One region of the Lysinibacillus sp. FSL M8-0134 genome, then DNA from elsewhere that is predicted to be linked to it. Evidence: a T-box and tRNA genes for the amino acid it is inferred to sense, from the RefSeq annotation. Region 1 holds a T-box; the other regions hold tRNA genes.
The links. A T-box is a leader RNA that pairs with one kind of tRNA and senses whether it is charged. The one in region 1 lies ahead of MKY49_RS15690 (valine--tRNA ligase), so its partner is inferred to be a tRNA-Val.
Positions count from the first base shown of each region.

Region 2: it encodes a tRNA-Val, which carries the amino acid that the T-box ahead of MKY49_RS15690 (valine--tRNA ligase) is inferred to sense. The anticodon was not compared.
Region 3: it encodes a tRNA-Val, which carries the amino acid that the T-box ahead of MKY49_RS15690 (valine--tRNA ligase) is inferred to sense. The anticodon was not compared.

Region 1 covers NZ_JBBPAJ010000001.1:3,067,383-3,070,582, forward strand. Annotated here, with positions in the region: gene MKY49_RS15690 (valine--tRNA ligase) at 1-1,534, opposite strand, end outside; T-box leader at 1,616-1,875, opposite strand; gene MKY49_RS15695 (valyl-tRNA synthetase) at 2,148-2,903, opposite strand; gene MKY49_RS15700 (CoxG family protein) at 2,996-3,200, opposite strand, start outside.
Region 2 covers NZ_JBBPAJ010000001.1:166,991-170,190, forward strand. Annotated here, with positions in the region: rRNA gene MKY49_RS00810 (23S ribosomal RNA) at 1-1,162, shown strand, start outside; rRNA gene rrf (5S ribosomal RNA) at 1,227-1,342, shown strand; tRNA gene MKY49_RS00820 (tRNA-Val) at 1,354-1,429, shown strand; tRNA gene MKY49_RS00825 (tRNA-Asp) at 1,433-1,508, shown strand; tRNA gene MKY49_RS00830 (tRNA-Thr) at 1,517-1,592, shown strand; tRNA gene MKY49_RS00835 (tRNA-Tyr) at 1,600-1,683, shown strand; tRNA gene MKY49_RS00840 (tRNA-Trp) at 1,688-1,761, shown strand; tRNA gene MKY49_RS00845 (tRNA-His) at 1,809-1,884, shown strand; tRNA gene MKY49_RS00850 (tRNA-Gln) at 1,894-1,968, shown strand; tRNA gene MKY49_RS00855 (tRNA-Lys) at 1,983-2,055, shown strand; tRNA gene MKY49_RS00860 (tRNA-Arg) at 2,073-2,149, shown strand; tRNA gene MKY49_RS00865 (tRNA-Pro) at 2,164-2,240, shown strand; tRNA gene MKY49_RS00870 (tRNA-Ala) at 2,255-2,330, shown strand; tRNA gene MKY49_RS00875 (tRNA-Ser) at 2,344-2,436, shown strand; tRNA gene MKY49_RS00880 (tRNA-Phe) at 2,441-2,516, shown strand; tRNA gene MKY49_RS00885 (tRNA-Gly) at 2,523-2,596, shown strand; tRNA gene MKY49_RS00890 (tRNA-Ile) at 2,601-2,674, shown strand; tRNA gene MKY49_RS00895 (tRNA-Asn) at 2,682-2,758, shown strand; tRNA gene MKY49_RS00900 (tRNA-Glu) at 2,760-2,831, shown strand; gene MKY49_RS00905 (nitric oxide synthase oxygenase) at 3,121-3,200, shown strand, end outside.
Region 3 covers NZ_JBBPAJ010000001.1:3,377,531-3,380,730, reverse strand. Annotated here, with positions in the region: gene nadB (L-aspartate oxidase) at 1-140, opposite strand, end outside; gene MKY49_RS17205 (cysteine desulfurase family protein) at 232-1,326, shown strand; rRNA gene rrf (5S ribosomal RNA) at 1,589-1,704, shown strand; tRNA gene MKY49_RS17195 (tRNA-Val) at 1,715-1,790, shown strand; tRNA gene MKY49_RS17190 (tRNA-Thr) at 1,794-1,869, shown strand; tRNA gene MKY49_RS17185 (tRNA-Lys) at 1,877-1,952, shown strand; tRNA gene MKY49_RS17180 (tRNA-Leu) at 1,970-2,054, shown strand; tRNA gene MKY49_RS17175 (tRNA-Gly) at 2,091-2,165, shown strand; tRNA gene MKY49_RS17170 (tRNA-Leu) at 2,171-2,259, shown strand; tRNA gene MKY49_RS17165 (tRNA-Arg) at 2,268-2,344, shown strand; tRNA gene MKY49_RS17160 (tRNA-Pro) at 2,355-2,431, shown strand; tRNA gene MKY49_RS17155 (tRNA-Ala) at 2,446-2,521, shown strand; tRNA gene MKY49_RS17150 (tRNA-Met) at 2,548-2,621, shown strand; tRNA gene MKY49_RS17145 (tRNA-Ile) at 2,629-2,705, shown strand; tRNA gene MKY49_RS17140 (tRNA-Ser) at 2,721-2,813, shown strand; tRNA gene MKY49_RS17135 (tRNA-Met) at 2,867-2,941, shown strand; tRNA gene MKY49_RS17130 (tRNA-Asp) at 2,945-3,020, shown strand; tRNA gene MKY49_RS17125 (tRNA-Phe) at 3,079-3,154, shown strand; tRNA gene MKY49_RS17120 (tRNA-Gly) at 3,160-3,200, shown strand, end outside.

The DNA of each region.
Region 1 (3,200 bases):
CATCTTGGAATGGACGTTGACCTGTGAATTCTAAACCTTGGAAAATCATGCGAGATACCCAGAAGAAAATAATATCATAGCCCGTTACAAGTGTATTTGTTGGGTAATAGCGTTTATATTCTTCATTCGCTTCATCCGGCCAGCCCATTGTAGAAAACGGCCATAGTGCAGATGAGAACCAAGTATCTAGGACATCTTCATCCTGTGTCCAATTTTCTGCATCAGCTGGGGCTTCTTTCCCTACGTAGATTTCGCCTGTTTCATTATGATACCAAGCTGGGATTTGATGACCCCACCATAATTGACGAGAGATACACCAATCACGAATATTTTCCATCCAGCGAGAATATGTGTTTTCAAAACGAGCTGGTACGAAGTTTACTTTCCCTTCTGCGTCCTTTTGTAGTTCAAGGGAAGCATCAGCAAGTGGCTGCATTTTAACGAACCATTGTGCTGAAAGATATGGCTCAACAACAGCACCTGAACGTTCCGAGTGTCCTACTGAATGCATATGCTCTTCAATTCGGATTAGCACGCCTGCTTCTTGTAAATCAGCAACGATTTGCTTACGGCATTCGAAACGGTCCATTCCTTTATACTTACCAGCAAGATCGTTCATTGTGCCATCTTCATTCATGACAAGGATGCGCTCTAGATTGTGACGGTTACCTACTTCAAAGTCGTTTGGATCATGGGCAGGAGTCATTTTAACAACCCCAGTACCAAATTCCATGTCAACGTAATCGTCTGCAACAATTGGAATTTCGCGGCCTACAATCGGTAAAATAACCGTTTTACCAATTAAATGCTTATAGCGCTCATCATTCGGGTGAACTGCTACCCCAGAGTCACCTAGCATTGTTTCTGGACGTGTTGTGGCAACTTCCACATATCCTGAACCATCAGCTAAAGGATATTTCATATGGTAAAAGGCACCTTGCACATCCTGGTATATTACCTCGATATCTGACAATGCTGTTTTCGCTGCAGGGTCCCAGTTAATAATGCGTTCACCACGGTAAATTAAACCTTTTTCATATAATTGAACAAACACTGTTTTAACAGCATCTGAAAGACCACTATCTAATGTGAAACGTTCACGCGTATAGTCTAATCCAAGGCCAAGCTTTGCCCATTGATCGCGAATATGTCCAGCATATTCTTCTTTCCATTCCCATGTTTTTTCAAGGAATTTTTCACGACCTAAATCATAACGTGTAATATTATCTTCACGCAGTTTCGCTTCTACTTTAGCTTGAGTGGCAATACCTGCATGGTCCATACCTGGTAGCCATAGTGCATCGTAGCCTTGCATTCGTTTCATACGAATAAGAATATCTTGTAATGTTGTATCCCAAGCATGACCAAGGTGTAATTTTCCTGTTACATTTGGTGGTGGAATAACGATCGAATAGGGTTTTTTCCCGCTTTCAGGCTGTGCCTCGAAAAATTTCCCTTGCAACCACCATTCATAGCGACCTGCTTCTATGGACTGCGGGTCATATTTTGTTGGCATTAAAATGTTTTCTGTCATATTGACTCCTCCTAATGTCTGTAGAATGTTGGTAAAATAACGCTGTTCATTTTTTTACCCAACAAAAAAACTCCTCTCGTCAAAAAGGACGAAGGAGTTTTAGTTCGCGGTACCACCTTTAATTCCAGCAGTAGATAAGATAAATGTAAATAAATCACATTTTCTCAGCCTAAATTACTGGCTCTTAATTCGGTAACGGTGTTTAACCGGCTTTAACTACTATTAGTTCACTAAAGCTGCTCAAGGGCTACCTTCAATTACGTACAAATAGAAACTTCTCAGCAACCGTTTCCTCTCTGAAAATGTAAATATAATTTACTCTTCCCCATCATAGCATCTGTATTTGATTTTCCTTATTGTACCGCAGAAACGTGTCATTTTTCAAGTGATTTAGTCATCTTTTAGTAAGAGTAAAGTAAATAGAAAGGAAGTGAGTATTCAAATGCGACGACGCAAGTATAACCCTTGGCTTTTACCACCTTGGCTACGGCAGGTTCGTTTTTATTGTAGAACTATTATCGTACCCATTTGTGCTTTTCAATTTATCCGTGTCATTATTGTGCCAACATCAGGTGATCTAATCTTCTTATTGCTCCTGCTACTTCTCTGCTATTTACTTTTGAAAGACATCATTTGAAACACGGACTTTAAGCGGTGTATATTCTTCTGTAAGGTCCCAAATCATGGAAGGCACTTCATGCCAGGAGCTGGATTCACGCACAACAATATGACTGGAGGATTCCCTCATCACTGCTTTTTGGTCTACTGTTGTCACTTTCTCTTGGCGTGAAGCTGCTGCTACGGCTTGGGGTTGTTCTATATGCATACTTTCTTCAATCGTAGCAATCGCCTTTTCTTGCTCGAAGGCTTGAACAGAGAGATGTTGACTGTCTAACATATCCTTTTCAACAATGGGCTCATATTCATTAAAAATACTTGTTACTGTCCACTCAAGCTGACACATTTGATTTGTTAGACTAGGACGAATATCTTTGACCATTAAATCTTTAAGATCCGATTCTTTTGGTAAATCCACATGTAAAGGTACAGCATACTCAAAATAACCAGTATCGCCTTGGATATCAAGGGCATCAATTGTAATTAGTTCTTCATCGTCTGTAAATGCTTCCATATCTTGAAAATCAAAGCGAACGTGAGCGGTGATGTGGTAGATGCCCATAAGTCGAAGTGAATCCTCTAACTGCATTGCCTGCCACTGAGGCTTAATTTGCACTGCTGCTATTTCAGTTGGGCAGCCGTATCCAGGAAAACAAAATGTTTCGCGCATATTCCATGTTTTTTGTTCGATAATAATCCCTCCCTTTGCATCATATGACAATTGGGAGGGTAGTATGCTAGAATGCTTCAAGTTACATACAACGATAAGAGCATTCTAGTAAAAAAATGGCATGCTAGAGAATTTCATCTAGCATGCCATTTTATGAATGATCTTCCATTCAATTAAACATGTACTAATTTAATTTTATTCGCTACACGATCTGTTAACATTTGTGTTGCTTTTGGAACGATCGGTTTAAAAATTGGATTTAAAACAGGTCCTGCCAAGCCGCCAGCGACTACTTCTAAAAAACCTGTCATTTTTGTATTTTCAGCATCAATGCTTTCTGCAAGGAAATAGCCATTTCCAGTAAAATTATCAGAAAGC
Region 2 (3,200 bases), 2.9 Mb from region 1:
AAGCGCATGAGAGCCGCAGTGAATAGGCCCAGGCGACTGTTTAGCAAAAACACAGGTCTCTGCAAAACCGTAAGGTGACGTATAGGGGCTGACGCCTGCCCGGTGCTGGAAGGTTAAGAGGAGTGGTTAGCGCAAGCGAAGCTGCGAATTGAAGCCCCAGTAAACGGCGGCCGTAACTATAACGGTCCTAAGGTAGCGAAATTCCTTGTCGGGTAAGTTCCGACCCGCACGAAAGGCGTAACGATCTGGGCACTGTCTCAACGAGAGACTCGGTGAAATTATAGTACCTGTGAAGATGCAGGTTACCCGCGACAGGACGGAAAGACCCCGTGGAGCTTTACTGTAGCCTGATATTGAATTTTGGTACAACTTGTACAGGATAGGTAGGAGCCAGAGATCTCGGAGCGCCAGCTTCGAAGGAGGCGTCGGTGGGATACTACCCTGGTTGTATTGAAATTCTAACCCATGCCCCTTAGCGGGGCAGGAGACAGTGTCAGGCGGACAGTTTGACTGGGGCGGTCGCCTCCTAAAAGGTAACGGAGGCGCCCAAAGGTTCCCTCAGAATGGTTGGAAATCATTCGTAGAGTGTAAAGGCACAAGGGAGCTTGACTGCGAGACCTACAAGTCGAGCAGGGTCGAAAGACGGGCTTAGTGATCCGGTGGTTCCGCATGGAAGGGCCATCGCTCAACGGATAAAAGCTACCCCGGGGATAACAGGCTTATCTCCCCCAAGAGTCCACATCGACGGGGAGGTTTGGCACCTCGATGTCGGCTCATCGCATCCTGGGGCTGTAGTCGGTCCCAAGGGTTGGGCTGTTCGCCCATTAAAGCGGTACGCGAGCTGGGTTCAGAACGTCGTGAGACAGTTCGGTCCCTATCCGTCGTGGGCGTAGGAAATTTGAGAGGAGCTGTCCTTAGTACGAGAGGACCGGGATGGACACACCGCTGGTGTACCAGTTGTCTTGCCAAAGGCATCGCTGGGTAGCTATGTGTGGACGGGATAAGTGCTGAAAGCATCTAAGCATGAAGCCCCCCTCAAGATGAGATTTCCCATTACGCAAGTAAGTAAGATCCCTCAAAGACGATGAGGTAGATAGGTTCGAGGTGGAAGTGTGGTGACACATGGAGCTGACGAATACTAATCGATCGAGGACTTAACCAAATTGTTTGAAGCATTCAATGTACGTTTATCTAGTTTTGAAAGAATAACCTTTCAACTGAATAAGTGAAGTGATGATGGCAAAGAGGCCACACCCGTTCCCATACCGAACACGGAAGTTAAGCTCTTTAGCGCCGATGGTAGTTGGGGGCTTCCCCCTGTGAGAGTAGGACGTCGCTTCGCTTATTTTTTGTGGAGGATTAGCTCAGCTGGGAGAGCACCTGCCTTACAAGCAGGGGGTCGGCGGTTCGAGCCCGTCATCCTCCACCATATGGTCCCGTGGTGTAGCGGTTAACATGCCTGCCTGTCACGCAGGAGATCGCCGGTTCGATCCCGGTCGGGACCGCCATTATTTTTGCCGGTGTAGCTCAGTTGGTAGAGCAACTGACTTGTAATCAGTAGGTCGTGGGTTCGACTCCTATCGCCGGCACCATTCCCTTGGAGGGGTAGCGAAGTGGCTAAACGCGGCGGACTGTAAATCCGCTCCTTAGGGTTCGGCGGTTCGAATCCGTCCCCCTCCACCATTTTAGGGGCATAGTTCAACGGTAGAATAGAGGTCTCCAAAACCTTTGGTGTGGGTTCGATTCCTACTGCCCCTGCCAGGTATTGAGGTACTCGTTCATATACAGCTGTTATGATTTATATAGTGGCGATTGTGGCGAAGTGGTTAACGCATCGGATTGTGGTTCCGACATTCGTGGGTTCGATTCCCATCAGTCGCCCCATTTCAACATTGGGGTATAGCCAAGCGGTAAGGCAACGGATTTTGATTCCGTCATGCCTAGGTTCGAATCCTAGTACCCCAGCCATTTTTTTCTTTAACGAGCCATTAGCTCAGTTGGTAGAGCATCTGACTTTTAATCAGAGGGTCGAAGGTTCGAGTCCTTCATGGCTCATCATTTTTATTTACTAAGCGCCCGTAGCTCAATTGGATAGAGCGTCTGACTACGGATCAGAAGGTTATGGGTTCGACTCCTGTCGGGCGCGCCAATAAATGTATTTTACGGAATGTAGCTCAGCTTGGTAGAGCACTTGGTTTGGGACCAAGGGGTCGTAGGTTCGAATCCTGTCATTCCGACCATCTTTTATTTAAATGGGGCCTTAGCTCAGCTGGGAGAGCGCCTGCCTTGCACGCAGGAGGTCAGCGGTTCGATCCCGCTAGGCTCCACCATTTCAATATTTTTGGAGGTATACCCAAGTCTGGCTGAAGGGATCGGTCTTGAAAACCGACAGGCGGGTAACACCGCGCGGGGGTTCGAATCCCTCTACCTCCTCCATTTCGGGTCAGTAGCTCAGTTGGTAGAGCATTAGATTGAAGCTCTAAGTGTCGGCGGTTCGATTCCGTCCTGACCCACCATTATTTGCGGGTGTAGTTTAATGGTAAAACCTCAGCCTTCCAAGCTGATGTCGTGAGTTCGATTCTCATCACCCGCTCCAAAATGGGCCTATAGCTCAGCTGGTTAGAGCGCACGCCTGATAAGCGTGAGGTCGATGGTTCGAGTCCATTTAGGCCCATCATTATTCCGAAGTAGCTCAGTTGGTAGTAGCACCTGACTGTTAATCAGGTTGTCGCAGGTTCGAGTCCTGCCTTCGGAGCCACGGCCCGTTGGTCAAGTGGTTAAGACACCGCCCTTTCACGGCGGTAACACGGGTTCGAATCCCGTACGGGTCATCAAGCATGTAGCACAGATGTGTGTTACATGCTTTTTTCTATATGTAGATGTTCAACCAAGACTATAAAACCATTAAAAGGTTCTGTAGCTTTTTTATGGTGAACATAGGACAGTATAAATGCTTTAGCTCATTTCAAGGTCCTGTTCCATTTATCAATCACATGTTTCACCCACTAATAAATTTGAACAAACTATTTCATATATGCAATATGTATGTTTTTTCAACAGCTATTTTCATGGTGCTTGCCGTATCGTTGCTCTAATATGAGGGTAAGTGGAGGAATCGATATGAGTATACAGGAGATAGAGCAATTCTTAAGTCAATATCAGAAAGAACAAAATAAATCAGATCTTTGGTTAGAGAATAG
Region 3 (3,200 bases), 310 kb from region 1:
CCTTGTGCACGATAAGAGCTACTCATATAAACAGAAGATTTTGTAACAATTTGTATTTGAAAATGTTCTTCGAGTAGTAAAGCAGCCTGAAGTGCCGCAATACCACTGCCGATGATAAGGACGTCTGTCTTTACATCCATAGTTATACCTTCTTTACAATTGTCTTGACACCTATCTTTACATAAAATAAAAAAGAAAACAAGACCCGATGAATTAGAGAGGAAGAAGATGATGATTTATATGGATTATGCTGCAACGTCACCTATGATGAAGGAAGCTCTTGATGCATATATAGGGGTAGCGCAGCGTTATTATGGAAACAGTTCAAGTCTTCATGATCTAGGAGGACAAGCGCATTATTTCGTGCAACAGTCAAGAGAAGTTGTAGCGCAAGCTCTAGGCGTAACTAGCGATGGTATTATTTTCACTGGGAGCGGAACAGAAGGAAATATTATGGCCATCTTGTCATTAGCACTAGCCTCTAAAAAAGGGAAGCATATTATTTCATCTCAAGCTGAGCATACGTCAGTGCACGCAGCTTTGAATACACTTGAGAAAATGGGGTATGAAGTGACAAAATTGCCGTTAAAGAAGGATGGTTGTATTGATTTGCAGGAACTTCAAAAAACAATACGATTAGACACGGCTTTGATTACCATTCAACATGTTAATTCAGAGATTGGCTCCATTCAGCCTTTGAAGAAAATAATAGAGCTGGCAGGAGAATCAGGTGTTTACTGTCATATTGATTGTGTTCAGTCATTTGGAAAATTAGCTATACCAAAAGGAATAGATGCTATTACAATTTCGGCTCATAAAATAGGTGGGCCAAAGGGGTGTGGTGCGGTTTATCTAAATCCCTCCATCCGCGTGCAAGCATTAACACCAGGTGTGACACATGAGAGAGGTTTAAGAGGAGGTACATTAGATACGCCTGCAATTGTGGCCTTTGCAGCTGCAATTGAAAACTATCAATATGAATTAAAACATTATGTGATGTTAAGAGGAGTTTTAAAAAGTAAACTGCCTGAATCATGCAAGCTAATAGAATGTAAGCAGCAATTACCTAATATTTGTGGTGTAATGATGGATAGATTAGAGGGCCAATATGTTCTTTTAAAGCTGAACGAGTCGGGAATCTGTATCTCTACAGGTAGCGCATGTGATATTCATAGTGAATCTGGAACGAAGGCTATTTTATCGATGGGTTTTTCTTTGGAAGCAGCACGTCAATTTTTTAGAATCTCTTTTGGCCCTTCGACAACAATTGAAGAAATTACAAGATTAACAATAGAGCTTTCAACCATTTCATTAGATAACAAGTGAGGGAAATCATAAGGCCTTCACTTGTTTTATTATAGATTTTAGGCTATAAAACATATCAAGAAAAATAATTGTTTTCTTTTGAAACAACAATTGATATAATATTTTGCAGGGCAATATTTTCTCTTACTTAACAAAAATATCTTTAAAAAGTAATAATTTCTTTTTTTTATAAAAAAGTATTGCACAATGTTAAAAAACGTTATACAATAATTCTTGTCTTGAAGGACAGGTAAACAACTTCAAAACAAGATACATAAAATAGTCTAGTGATGATGGCAAAGAGGTCACACCCGTTCCCATACCGAACACGGAAGTTAAGCTCTTTAGCGCCGATGGTAGTTGGGGGCTTCCCCCTGTGAGAGTAGGACGTCGCTAGGCATAATACCCAGGAGGATTAGCTCAGCTGGGAGAGCACCTGCCTTACAAGCAGGGGGTCGGCGGTTCGAGCCCGTCATCCTCCACCATATGCCGGTTTAGCTCAGCAGGTAGAGCAACTGACTTGTAATCAGTAGGTCGTGGGTTCGATTCCTATAGCCGGCACCATTTTTTCGAGCCATTAGCTCAGTTGGTAGAGCATCTGACTTTTAATCAGAGGGTCGAAGGTTCGAGTCCTTCATGGCTCACCATTTTGAAATAATAATAAGCGGGTGTGGCGGAATTGGCAGACGCACTAGACTTAGGATCTAGCGCCGCAAGGCGTGGGGGTTCGACTCCCTTCACCCGCACCATTATTTTCATTGCCAGATAAAAAAACTTATGCACATGCGGAAGTAGTTCAGTGGTAGAACACCACCTTGCCAAGGTGGGGGTCGCGAGTTCGAACCTCGTCTTCCGCTCCAAATGTGCCGGGGTGGCGGAACTGGCAGACGCACAGGACTTAAAATCCTGCGGTAGGTGACTACCGTACCGGTTCGATTCCGGTCCTCGGCACCATTTATTATGCGCCCGTAGCTCAATTGGATAGAGCGTCTGACTACGGATCAGAAGGTTATGGGTTCGACTCCTGTCGGGCGCGCCAAAAGAACGAACGGGAAGTAGCTCAGCTTGGTAGAGCACTTGGTTTGGGACCAAGGGGTCGCAGGTTCGAATCCTGTCTTCCCGACCATTTCCTAAAATTATGGGGCCTTAGCTCAGCTGGGAGAGCGCCTGCCTTGCACGCAGGAGGTCAGCGGTTCGATCCCGCTAGGCTCCACCATAGTAAATAACCAGTATAAAGATCCTGGCGGCGTAGCTCAGCTGGCTAGAGCGTACGGTTCATACCCGTAAGGTCGGGGGTTCGATCCCCTCTGCCGCCATCTTAAAGGACCTTTAGCTCAGTTGGTTAGAGCAGACGGCTCATAACCGTCCGGTCGCAGGTTCGAGTCCTGCAAGGTCCACCATTTATATAGTGTAACGGAGGTATACCCAAGTCTGGCTGAAGGGATCGGTCTTGAAAACCGACAGGCGGGTAACACCGCGCGGGGGTTCGAATCCCTCTACCTCCTCCAGTTTTAAATTTTTATAAATGGTGCTTTAAAAACTCGAAACAGAATATCATTATCGCGGGGTGGAGCAGTGGTAGCTCGTCGGGCTCATAACCCGAAGGTCGTTGGTTCAAATCCGGCCCCCGCAACCAAAAGGTCCCGTGGTGTAGCGGTTAACATGCCTGCCTGTCACGCAGGAGATCGCCGGTTCGATCCCGGTCGGGACCGCCATTATTATAATGAAAAACATGAGAAGCAAAAGAGTGAGCAAGCTTAGCATGGACGAAATGGGTCAGTAGCTCAGTTGGTAGAGCATTAGATTGAAGCTCTAAGTGTCGGCGGTTCGATTCCGTCCTGACCCACCATTTATGCGGGTGTAGTTTAATGGTAAAACCTCAGCCTTCCAAGCTG